2 linked regions of the Streptomonospora nanhaiensis genome follow. The protein of the gene in region 2 interacts with the protein of the main gene of each other region in a pairwise test. Links are inferred from orthologs where the notes say so. Each region holds a gene or a part of one and is shown on either strand. Other genes may lie near its edges.

The links.
Region 1: the proteins of thrS (region 2) and rplA interact in binary tests that used the Escherichia coli proteins (3 or more experiments, as listed by UniProt). The link is inferred for Streptomonospora nanhaiensis from one-to-one orthologs.

What each region holds. Positions count from the first base shown.
Region 1 is NZ_JACCFO010000001.1:2,994,896-2,998,523, forward strand. What follows is about bases 817-3,561. They hold rplA (50S ribosomal protein L1), read right to left. Parts: upstream 2,668-3,561; coding sequence 1,966-2,667; downstream 817-1,965. Other genes in these bases: rplL (50S ribosomal protein L7/L12), read right to left, coding at 817-938; rplJ (50S ribosomal protein L10), read right to left, coding at 1,038-1,562; rplK (50S ribosomal protein L11), read right to left, coding at 2,753-3,181; nusG (transcription termination/antitermination protein NusG), read right to left, coding at 3,456-3,561. Outside these bases: more of rplL, read right to left, coding at 546-816; more of nusG, read right to left, coding at 3,562-3,628. UniProt on the Escherichia coli protein: One of the primary rRNA binding proteins, it binds very close to the 3'-end of the 23S rRNA. Forms part of the L1 stalk. It is often not seen in high-resolution crystal structures, but can be seen in cryo_EM and 3D reconstruction models.
Region 2 is NZ_JACCFO010000001.1:1,509,837-1,517,476, forward strand. What follows is about bases 2,246-5,225. They hold thrS (threonine--tRNA ligase), read right to left. Parts: upstream 4,733-5,225; coding sequence 2,759-4,732; downstream 2,246-2,758. Other genes in these bases: HNR12_RS29445 (alpha/beta fold hydrolase), read left to right, coding at 2,246-2,643; HNR12_RS29070 (NAD(P)-binding protein), read left to right, coding at 5,049-5,225. Also shown: HNR12_RS06490 (hypothetical protein), read right to left, coding at 1-402; HNR12_RS06495 (TNT domain-containing protein), read left to right, coding at 615-1,352; HNR12_RS29440 (alpha/beta fold hydrolase), read left to right, coding at 1,802-2,125; more of HNR12_RS29445, read left to right, coding at 2,122-2,245; more of HNR12_RS29070, read left to right, coding at 5,226-5,462; HNR12_RS29075 (FAD-dependent monooxygenase), read left to right, coding at 5,411-6,244; HNR12_RS06515 (PGPGW domain-containing protein), read left to right, coding at 6,459-6,932. UniProt on the Escherichia coli protein: Catalyzes the attachment of threonine to tRNA(Thr) in a two-step reaction: L-threonine is first activated by ATP to form Thr-AMP and then transferred to the acceptor end of tRNA(Thr). The rate-limiting step is amino acid activation in the presence of tRNA.

The DNA.
Region 1 (3,628 bases), 1.5 Mb from region 2 along the record:
TACACCGCTGTCCAACCACAGCCCCCGGAGTCAGTCACGACACCACGCAGCATCGCCCCAACGGCCGGATCCGTCAAGCCCGAGTCCGGGGCTGCGGCCCATTCCAGCGCCGTGAGAGGTCCCACAGCGGATACGGGGTGTGAGAGCCCCGACAAGCGGGAAAGTATCTTCGACCCCCGGTCCGGCAGAGTGATTCCGCGGCGCCCCGCGGCGCCCGCCTCCCAGCCGCGCCGGGCGCCTTTCCCGATGCCCGCTCGCCCCCGGGCGGCTCCGCGCCGCCCTGCGGGCTCCGCGCGCCTCCCGCTCCCCCACTCTCGCACGGCCCCCGGGCCGCCGCGCACGGGCCACGCCGGGGCGCCCGCCCGCCGCCCTCAGCCCGCGCCCGCCCAGACCCGCCGCGCACGAGCGCGGGGGCCGCGCGGCGCCCGGGCACGGCGCGTACCCGGGCGCGCCCCGGACACGGCGGAGGGCGGCCACCCCGCGCGGGATGACCGCCCTCCAGAGCCGGTCCGTCCGGATCCGCTCACGCGGTCCGGACAGGGGGCCTACTTCAGGGTGACGGTGGCGCCGGCGCCTTCAAGGGTCTCCTTGGCCTTCTCCGCGGTCTCCTTGTTCACGCCCTCCAGCAGCGGCTTGGGGGCGTTGTCGACCAGGTCCTTGGCCTCCTTGAGGCCCAGGCTGGTGAGGCTGCGGACCTCCTTGATGACCTGGATCTTCTTGTCGCCGGCGGCCTCGAGGATGACGTCGAACTCGTCCTTCTCGGGCTCCTCCTCGCCGCCGGCGGCGCCGGCGCCGGCGGCGGGGGCGGCCATCATCGCGGCCGGGGCGGCGGCGGTGACGTCGAACTTGCTCTCGAACTCCTTGACGAACTCGGACAGCTCGAGAAGGGTCATCTCCTCGAAGGCGCTGAGCAGCTCTTCGGTGCTGAGCTTCGCCATGATCGCGATCTCTCTTTCTCTTCCGGCACGTGCGCCGGGCGGCGCCGTGCCGAGCGTGGGGACACCGGCGCGGGCACGCCGGCGGGTCGGGTGGTGTTCCTAGCCCTCTTCGGAGCGCTTGTCGGCCAGCGCCTGAGCGAGCCGCACGGCCTTGGAGGGCAGTGCCTGGAACAGCGCGGCGGCCTGGCCCTGCTTGGCCTTCAGCGCACCGGCCAGCTTCGCGAGGAGAACCTCGCGGGACTCAAGGTCGGCCAGCTGGGTGATCTGCTCGGGGGTCATCGCACGGCCGTCGATGACACCGCCCTTGATCACCAGGGGCGCGTTCGCCTTCGAGAAGTCACGCAGGCCCTTGGCGGCCTCGACCACGTCCCCGCGGACGAAGGCGATGGCCGAGGGGCCCTCGAACAGGTCCATGACCTGGTCGTCCAGACCGGCCTCGGTGGCCGCGATCTTGCTCAGCGTGTTCTTGACGATGCGGAAGCGCGCGTTCTGGCCGAGGCTGCGGCGCAGTTCGGTGATCTGCGCGACGCTGAGCCCCCGGTATTCGGTCAGCACGGCGCCCTGAGAGCTCTGGAACTCCTCCGTGAGCTCGGCGACCGCGGCGACCTTGTCCGGCCTCGCCATGGGACTCCTTCCAACTGTGATCACCGGTCGTGAAGGCCGACGCGAAGGGAGGGGCGCGAGGCAGCAAAAAAGCCCCGGCGCAGGGCACGGGGCGCGGTCGGGCCGCACCCGCCAACGGCGGATCGGCCACCACATCGTCGTACACCTGCGCGGGCCGCCCATTCGCATGGGTCCTTCGGCCACCCTTCGGGTGGCGACCGGCGGTCTTCGGCGTCCTCCATCCTAGCCGAAGTACAGTACCCGCGCGAACGGCCCCGGAAACTCCCCTCCGGCCCGCCCCGCGCGGTGGCCCCGGGCGCCCCCGCACAACCCCTGGAACGGCCGCGGCGCCCCGGTCCTGAAGGACCGGGGCGCCGCGGCGCGTGGTGTCCCGCCGGCGGGCCGGCGCGTCAGCCGACCGCCGTCAGGCGGCGACGGGCCGGGTGACGTTGGGGTCGACCGGGATGCCGGGGCCCATCGTGGTGGTCAGCGTGGCCTTCTTGATGTAGCGGCCCTTGGCGGCGGCCGGCTTGAGGCGCAGCACCTCGTCCAGCGCGGCGCTGTAGTTCTCGACCAGCTGGTCCTCGGAGAACGACAGCTTGCCGATGATGAAGTGCAGGTTGCCGTGCCGGTCGACACGGAACTCGATCTTGCCGCCCTTGATGTCGGTCACGGCCTTGGCGACATCGGGGGTGACGGTGCCGGTCTTGGGGTTGGGCATGAGGCCGCGCGGGCCCAGGACCCGGCCCAGGCGGCCGACCTTGCCCATGAGGTCGGGGGTGGCCACGACCGCGTCGAAGTCCAGGAAGCCCTTCTGGATCTCCTCGACCAGGTCGTCGTCGCCGACGAAGTCGGCGCCCGCCTCGCGCGCCTGCTCGGCACGCTCACCGGTGGCGAAGACCAGGACCCGGGCGGTCTTGCCGGTGCCGTGCGGCAGGTTGACGGTGCCGCGCACCATCTGGTCGGCCTTGCGGGGGTCCACGCCCAGCCGCAGGGCGACCTCGACGGTCGCGTCGAACTTCACGACGCTGGTCTCCTTGGCGAGCTTGACGGCCTCGACGGGCGCGTAGAGCTTGCTGCGGTCGACCAGGTCGCTGGCCTTGCGGTAGTTCTTGCTGCGCTTCACGTACTTCTCCTGACGAGAGCTGTGGTGAGGGCCAGCGCCTGGCCCTGCCACGGTTGGCGGGGGCGGCCGGTGTGCGGCCGGAGGACTACTTGACCTCGATGCCCATGGAGCGGGCGGTGCCGGCGACGATCTTGGCGGCGGCCTCGATGTCGTCGGTGTTGAGGTCGGGCAGCTTGGTCTGCGCGATCTCGCGGACCTGGTCCATGGTCACCGAGCCGACCACCTGGCGGCTGGGGTCCGTGCTGCCCTTGTCCAGGCCGGCGGCCTTGAGGATCAGCTTGGGCGCCGGCGGCGTCTTGGTGACGAAGCTGAAGGAGCGGTCCTCGTAGATGGTGATCTCGACGGGGATGACGCTTCCGCGCTGGGCCTCGGTCGCAGCGTTGTACTGCTTGCAGAAGTCCATGATGTTGACGCCGTGCGGACCGAGCGCGGTACCGACGGGCGGCGCCGGGGTCGCCTGGCCGGCGGGCAGCTGCACCTTGACCAGGGCGGCGATCTTCTTCTTCGGAGGCATATCGGGTCCTTTGCCTGATCTGCTGTGTGTGCTGGATCCCGGTGTGGGTGCCAGAGGCGCACCGGACTGCGCGGTGCGCGCGGCGTCCGCGCCGAGGCGGGGGCCACGCCCGCGCCGGGATCCGCGCACAGGCGTGGAAGCGCCCCGGGTGCCGGGGCGCGACGGGTCGGCTCCGCGAACGGGCCAACCCGTCAAGTCTACGCGCCGCCGTGAAGCGGCGGACCGGCCCCGACCGCCGGGCGGCGGCGGGACCGGCTGCGGATCCGCTGGATCCCTAGATCTTGGAGACCTGGTTGAACGCCAGCTCGACCGGGGTCTCGCGGCCGAAGATCGACACCAGCACCTTGAGCTTCTGGGTGTCGGGGTTGATCTCGCTGACCGTGGCGGGCAGCGTGGCGAACGGGCCCTCCATGACGGTGACGGACTCGCCGACCTCGTAGGCGACGT
Region 2 (7,640 bases):
CCCGCGCTCCTCCACCAGCCGTTGGAGGAAGGCGTTGTCGAACGCGCTTCCCGGGGCCATGTCGCGGAACAGGGCGCGGCGCGTGGCGATGTCGGTGGCACCGCGAAGGCGCGCCCACACGTCCTGGGCCAGGGTTCCGGCCACCAGAGCCATCGCCAGCCCGTGGTGGCCGACACCGTTGTAGCGCCAGGGGGCCAGCCCCGAGGCGTGGGCGACCGAGGCGCCGTTGCGGGCGAACTCCAGCTTGAAGCCCAGGGACTCCATCCCCACCGCCTCGCCGACCACCGCGTGGCCCAGTTCGTGGGCCACGACCAGTTCGTCCATCATGCGCTGGAGGAACTCGGCCCCGTGGGGCACCCATTCCCCGACGTCGCCCGAACGGGCTGAGGGTGATTCGGGCATGACGGGCTCCCCTGCGTGGCTCGTGGGCGGCGCCAGGATGCTAGCAAGCCCCTGGCGCACCCGCGCACGTCCGCCACGGGTACACCGCTTTCTCACACCGCCCTGCCGAAAACCCGCACGTTCAGTCACGGTGTGTAGTTGAATGGCCTCGTTCCGGCAGAGGCTCCCGCTCCGCCTCCCCCGTGGTCCACGCTGAAACGGAGTCGTCCCGCATGCCCCCCATCCCGTTCGCACCGGCCCTGGCCGCCGCCGGCGCGGTCGTTCTCGCGCTCTCCGCCGCCCCTGCCTCCGCCGCCGCGCAGGGGCCCGGGTGCACGGTGCCGGTGCCCCCGCCCAGCGCCGAGGAACGCGACCGCTACCTGTGCGGCGACCCCCGCCTGGGCCCGGCCGAACTCCCGCGCGCGGGCGTGGTGGGCGAACTCCTCACCGACTACGACCGCCTGGGCGGCCTGTCCCCCATCGCGTTCGTCAGCCGGCACCGCCAGACCGGCGTCGACAGCGCCACCGGCGAGGTCTCCGAGAGCTGGCGCTACCCCGCCCACGACGGGTTCGCCGTGGTGGACGGCGAGGTCCGGCGCGAGGTCGAGACCCTGCGCGAGGGCACGCTCCTGGACCGGTTCGGCTCGGCCCACGGCTCCTTCCTCGCCCCCGCCGACACCCCCTTCCCCGAGCGCTCCCTGCCGCCGGACTCCCTCAACACCTGGGAGGGCGGGCCCCGGCACAACTACCGCTGCTACGCGGTCACCGAGGCCTTCTCCGCCGAGGTCGGCCCGATCGCCCCGGCCTTCGAGCAGCCCGGCGGCGGCGAGCAGGTCCTGCTCGACCCCGACCTCGTGCCCGAGGCCGGCGGCCTGGACCGCCTGGGCGCCGACTCCATGGTCGAGTGGGGCTACCTCGACGTCCGACCCGCCCGCGAGTGCGACGTGGACGACGCGGCGCCCGCCCGCTAGCCGGGTGCCACAGGCGGCACCGCACCCTGCCGCCGCGTCAGCTCCCCCGGTCCACGACGGGCCCATCGGCGCGCCGGCCGCCCCCGCGGCGGTCGGCGCGCCTTCGGCCGCCCGCTTCCCGCCCCGCCTCCGGCACCCCGCGCCGCGGCCGGGACCGGCCGCCCGTCGGCCGCGGGAAGCCCGTGCCCGATGCCCGCATCGCATGCGGTGAGCCCTTGTCCGCAGCCCTGTGCGGAGCCCCGTGGACACCCGGCAGGTCCTCGCCGTCGCCGCCGTGGTCGCTGTCGCCGCCTTCGGCGCCCTCCAGGCCTGGCCGCACCGGCGCAGGTGCGCGCGCTGACCGGCCGGGCGATCCGCCGGGGCCGGCGGCACCGCCACACGCGCCACCTGCGCCGCCGCCCGGGCGGCGGCGAGGTAGCACCCGCCTGAATCGGGTACACCTGGTGTTCATGGACACGCCGCGCATCGTCTACGACCGCCGGGGCAACGGCTCCCCCGTCCTGCTGCTGCACGGCCTGGGCCACCACCGCCGCGCCTGGCAGCGCGTGGTGCCCGTCCTCGCCCGCCACCACGACGTCGTGGTGCCCGACCTGCCCGGGTTCGGCGACTCCGCGGCGCCCGACCCCGACTGCGCCTACGACATCGGCTGGCTGGCCGACACCGTGGCCGCCTTCTGCGACCGCATCGGGGTCCGGCGCCCGCACGTGGCGGGCAACTCCCTGGGCGGGGCCATGGCGCTGGAGCTGGGCGCCGGGGCCGCGCCGCCTCGGTGACCGCGCTCTCGCCCATCGGGTTCGGCACCGCCCCGCGCATCGCGGGCGCCCGGTGCCTGTCGCGCGGCGCGCGGTGGGCGGCGCGCATCCCCGCGCCGGTGCTGCGGGCGGCGGTCGAGACACCGGCCGCACGCGCGCTCGCCCGGCGGTTCCTGCGCGGCGACCCCGCCTCCGAGGCCGCCCGCGCGGTCACCTTCGACGTCTCGGTGCTCTCGCCCGGCTCGCCGTTCCTCCGGCTGACCCCGCACGTGGCGGGGTACGTCTTCCAGGAGAGCGTGGCGGCCGGGGTCCCCGTCACCGTCGCCTGGGGCGACCGCGACCGCCTGCTGCCGCCCGCCGGGGCGCGCCGGGCGCTGCGCCGCATCCCGCACGCCCGCCAGGTGGCCCTGCTGGGGTGCGGGCACATCCCCATGGCCGACAACCCGCGCGCGGTGGCCGCCGAGATCCTGCAGACCTGCCGCCGTGCCGGTGCGGGGCGGCCGGCGCGGACGCCGGCGGGGGCGGCCGCCGCGCGCTGAGGCCGGTTCCGGTCGCCCGTCGGGGGTTCCGGTCACCCGGGGGTTATGGCCGCCGAAACGCGCCGCGCCCCTGCGCCTCGGGGGCGCAGGGGCGCGGGCACCGGGTGGCCGGGCGCTACCGGCGCTCGCGCACCGCGGTGACGATCTCGGCGACGGCGTCGTCCAGCGGCACCCCGTTGTTCTGGGAGCCGTCGCGGTAGCGGAACGACACCGCGCCCTTGCTGATGTCGTCGTCGCCGGCCAGCAGCATGAAGGGGACCTTCTGCTTCTGGGCGTTGCGGATCTTCTTCTGCATCCGGTCGTCGCTGGCATCGACCTCGACCCGGATGCCCTCCGCGCGCAGCCGCGCCGCCAGCTCCTCCAGGTAGGGGACGTGCTCGTCGGCGATGGGGATGCCCACGGCCTGCACCGGGGCCAGCCACGCCGGGAACGCGCCCGCGTAGTGCTCCAGCAGCACGCCGAAGAACCGCTCGATGGAGCCGAACAGCGCCCGGTGGATCATGACGGGCCGCTGCCGGGAGCCGTCGGCGGCGGTGTACTCCAGCTCGAAGCGCTTGGGCTGCTGGAGGTCGACCTGGAGGGTGGACATCTGCCAGGTGCGCCCGATGGCGTCCTTGGCCTGCACCGAGATCTTGGGTCCGTAGTAGGCGGCGCCGCCGGGGTCCATGACCAGCTCCAGGCCCTGCTTCTGCGCGGCCTGGCGCAGCAGCTCGGTGGCCTCCTCCCACTCCTCGGGCTCGCCGATGAACTTCGCGGACTCGCCCCGGGTGGACAGCTCCAGGTAGAAGTCGCCGAGCCCGTAGTCGCGCAGCAGGTCGAGCACGAAGGTGAGCAGGCTGTCGAGCTCCTCGGGCGCCTGCTCGCGGGTGCAGTAGATGTGGGAGTCGTCCTGGGTGAACCCGCGGGCCCGGGTGAGGCCGTGCACGACGCCCGACTTCTCGTAGCGGTAGACGGTGCCGAACTCGAACAGCCGCAGCGGCAGCTCGCGGTAGGAGCGCCCGCGCGAGCGGTAGATCAGGTTGTGCATGGGGCAGTTCATGGCCTTGAGGTAGTAGTCCTGGCCGTCGAACCGCATGGGGGGGAACATGCCCTCGTCGTAGTTGGGCAGGTGCCCCGAGGTCTCGAACAGGTTCGCCTTGGTGATGTGGGGGGTGTAGACGAACTCGTAGCCGGCCTCCTCGTGGCGGCGGCGGGAGTACTGCTCCATCTCCTTGCGGACCACCCCGCCCTTGGGGTGGAACACCGCCAGGCCCGAGCCGAGCTCGTCGGGGAAGGAGAACAGGTCGAGCTCGGCGCCCAGCCGGCGGTGGTCGCGCTTCTCGGCCTCCTCAAGGAAGGCGAGGTAGTCCTTGAGCGCGTCGCGGGACTCCCAGGCGGTGCCGTAGATGCGCTGGAGCTGGGGGTTCTTCTCGCTGCCGCGCCAGTAGGCGGCGGCCGAGCGCATCAGTTTGAAGGCGGGGATCGCCTTGGTGGTGGGCAGGTGCGGTCCCCGGCACAGGTCCTTCCAGCACAGCTCGCCGGTGCGCGGGTGGACGTTGTCGTAGATGGTGAGCGCGCCGGCGCCGACCTCGACCGAGGCGCCCTCGGCGGCGTCCTGGGCCGAGCCCTTGAGGCCGATGAGCTCCAGCTTGTAGGGCTCGTCGGCGAGTTCGGCGCGGGCGTCGTCGTCGCTGACGGGGCGGCGGACGAACCGCTGGCCCTGCTTGACGATCTCCTGCATGCGCTTCTCGATGCGCTTGAGGTCGTCGGGGGTGAAGGGCTCGGCGACGTCGAAGTCGTAGTAGAAGCCGTTGTCGATGGGCGGGCCGATCCCGAGCTTGGCCTCGGGGAACAGCTCCTGCACCGCCTGGGCCATGACGTGGGCGGCGGAGTGGCGCAGGATGGCGCGGCCGTCGGCGGAGTCGACCGCGACGGGTTCGACCGCGTCGCCGTCGGCGAGTTCGTGGGCGAGGTCGCGCAGCTCGCCGTTGACGCGGGCGGCGACAACGGTCCTGCCGTCGGCGTCGAGCGCCTGGCCGGCGGTCGTCCCGGCCGCCACCGCACGCTCGGTTCCGGCGAGGGTGATGCGCAGCTCAGGGACGACGGACACGGTTGCTCTCCTCACGGGCGGGACTGGGCGGTAGGGCGCGGGGCCGTGCGGAGTGCGGCGGCCCCGGCGCGGTGCGGCGCGACCGGGTGCGGCCGCGCCCCGCGCTTCGATGCTATCGGCTCCGCCCCACCCGCTCACCCTGGTTATCCGGGGCGTACCCGTCGCGCCGGCCGGCGGGCGGACAAGGGAGCGTGTCGGGCGAAGGCGGACAGATTAGGATCCGTTGGCGAGGCGGCACCCGCCGCCCGGGTATGCCACCGGTGGAGGAGCGCGGCGGGCCGCGGCAGGGCCGCGGCCGCCGAGTCGAGGCGCGGGGGTGCGCGTGCGCGTTGTGGTGGTAGGTGCCGGGATCGCCGGAACGGCGCTGGCGGCGGCACTGGCCGGCTCCCGCCACGAGGTCGTGGTGCTGGAGCAGGCGCCCGGCCCCTCCCCCGTGGGCGCGGGCCTGGTCCTGACCCCCAACGCGGTGCGTCCGCTGCGCCGGCTGGGGCTGGGTCCGGCACTGGACCGGGTGGCGGTGCCGATCGCCGGCCGCGACGTCCTGCGCTACGACGACGACCTGCTGCTGGGCGCCACCCCCAGGACGGCGCCCACGCCGAGCGCTACGGCGCCCCCAACCTCGCCCTGCTGCGGGCCGACCTGCACGCGGCGCTGCTGGCGGCCGCGGGCGAGGGCGCGGTGCGCGGCGGGCGCTACGTCACCGACCTGCTGGAGAGCAGCGACGGCGTGACGGTGCGCTGCGCCGACGGGCGGTCTGCGCACGGCGACGTCGCCATCGGCGCCGACGGCGCCAACTCCCTGATCCGCAGCCTGGTGAACACCGAGCGCTACCGGCCGGCCCGGCGCGTGCTCTACCGCGGCCTGGCCCCGGCCGAGCGCGCGCCGGCGCTGCTGCGGGAGCCGCGCGTGCGGGTGTGGTCGGGCAGGGACCGCTACATCGCCGCCTACCCGGTGTCGGCCGGGCGGCGGGTGGCGTTCACGGCGACGGTGCCGGCGGGGGCGCGCGACCCCGACTCCTGGGCGGTGCGCGGCCGGGTGGCCGACCTGCTGTCGGCGTTCGCCGGCTGGAGCCCCACGGCCCGGGCGCTCTTCTCGGCCGCCGAGTGGGTCGGCATGTGGGGCGTGCACGACCACGGGCCGGTTCCGGTGTGGAGCCGGGGCCGAGTGGCGCTGCTGGGCGACGCGGCCCACCCCACGCTGCCGTTCTTCGCCCAGCCCGCCAACCAGGCGGTGGAGGACGCGGTGGCGCTGGCCGCGCACCTGCGGGAGGCCACGTCCCTGGAGGCGGGGGCGGCGCTGAAGCGCTACGCGCGGCGGCGCCGGCAGCGCACCGACCGGCTGCGGGAGGTCAACGAGGAGATCCTGGCCGCGGTGCGGGCGGGCGGCGACGACTCCCCCGAGGCGTGGACGCGCACGGCGGCCAAGGCCGAGGACGCCCACGGCGACTGGATCTACGGCCACGAGGCCGAGGACGAGGGGCCCGGCGGGGTTCCGGGCGACGCGGGCCGCTGAAGGCGCACCGCGCGAGCGCCTGCCGCGGCGGCGGGGCGCGCCGCTGGGAGGGCTGTGGAGGCGCCGGGAGGCGCCGAGGCGGCCGTCGGGCCCGGCGCGGGCCCCCGGGGGCGCAGCGGCCGCCTCAGCGGCCGGACGGGGAGTCGAGAAAACGATCGGTATTTTCACGGCTTGGCCCGTTACCTCGTCTTGATCCGGCCGATATTGTGACTGCATGTCTCCGAGCCCCATGACCGACCGTCCGGCCCCGGCGGCATCCCCCACCACGAGCACACGCGCACACCGGCCCTCGCGGCGGTGGCGCCGGTTCCGCACCCGGCTGCGGGTGTGGCGGCTGCGCATGCACGCCCACCCGGTCCTGAGTTGGACCTGGCGCGGCGTCGTGGCCACCGTCGGCCTCTTCTTCGTGCTGGCCGGCGTGGTCATGTGCGTGACCCCCGGCCCGGGTGCCGCCGCGATCGTGCTGGGCCTGGCCGTCCTCGCCACGGAGTTCGCCTGGGCCAAGCACCTGCTGCGCCGCGCGCGGCACTGGGCGCACGCGGCCAAGGAGAAGGCCAAGGACCGCGCGGTGCGCTCCCACCCCGACTCCCGCCTGGCGCGGCTGCTGGGCGCGCGCCCGTCCGCCGGGACCGGCGAGCGCCCCCGCCGCCGGTTCTCGCTGCGCCGCTGCGCCCGCTCGCTGGGCTGATCCCCGCGCCCGCGTCCGCGCCCCTGCGGATGCGGCGTATCGGACAGCAGATTTCCGCCGAAGCGGACCTGCCGCTCGACCATGGCGTCGGCCACACGCCGCGGCTGGTTCCGCCGACCGGATCCCGCCCGTCGGCAGGCGCTGACCTGCGGGAAAACCGCGCCCGGCGGCCGGTGCCGCGCGGGGCGCCACGTGTTCCCCGTTGCGCCGGGATGAAACAAACAAGGCCGACTCCTGATGATCGGAGCCGACCTTGATCGGGGTGGGCGATACTGGACTCGAACCAGTGACCTCGTCGGTGTGAACGACGCGCTCTAGCCAACTGAGCTAATCGCCCGGGTGTCCGGCGCCTCTCGGCGGGGCGAACACTGAAGACTCTAGCGCATCCGACGGGGTGGATTGTGCCGTCGTCCCCACCAGGCGGGCGGTACTGTGACCGACGTCTCACCAAACGGGTCCACTGCGGTGTTCAACAGCGCGCAAAACGCGAAACGCCCTCATAGGCGGACAATCGGGCGCCCACGAACATCCGGGACGCACGCACCTCCGCCTCGCGGGTGACGTGGGCCACAGATCATCCGGAAATTACTGGTTTCCGCAGCTCATTACAGTGACCGGAGGACCAGGAGGCGGCATAGGAAAACCCAGCCGCACTCCAAGAGGCATCCAACTGGCAAAGTTTTCCGGTTGCGGCGTCATAGACCGCAC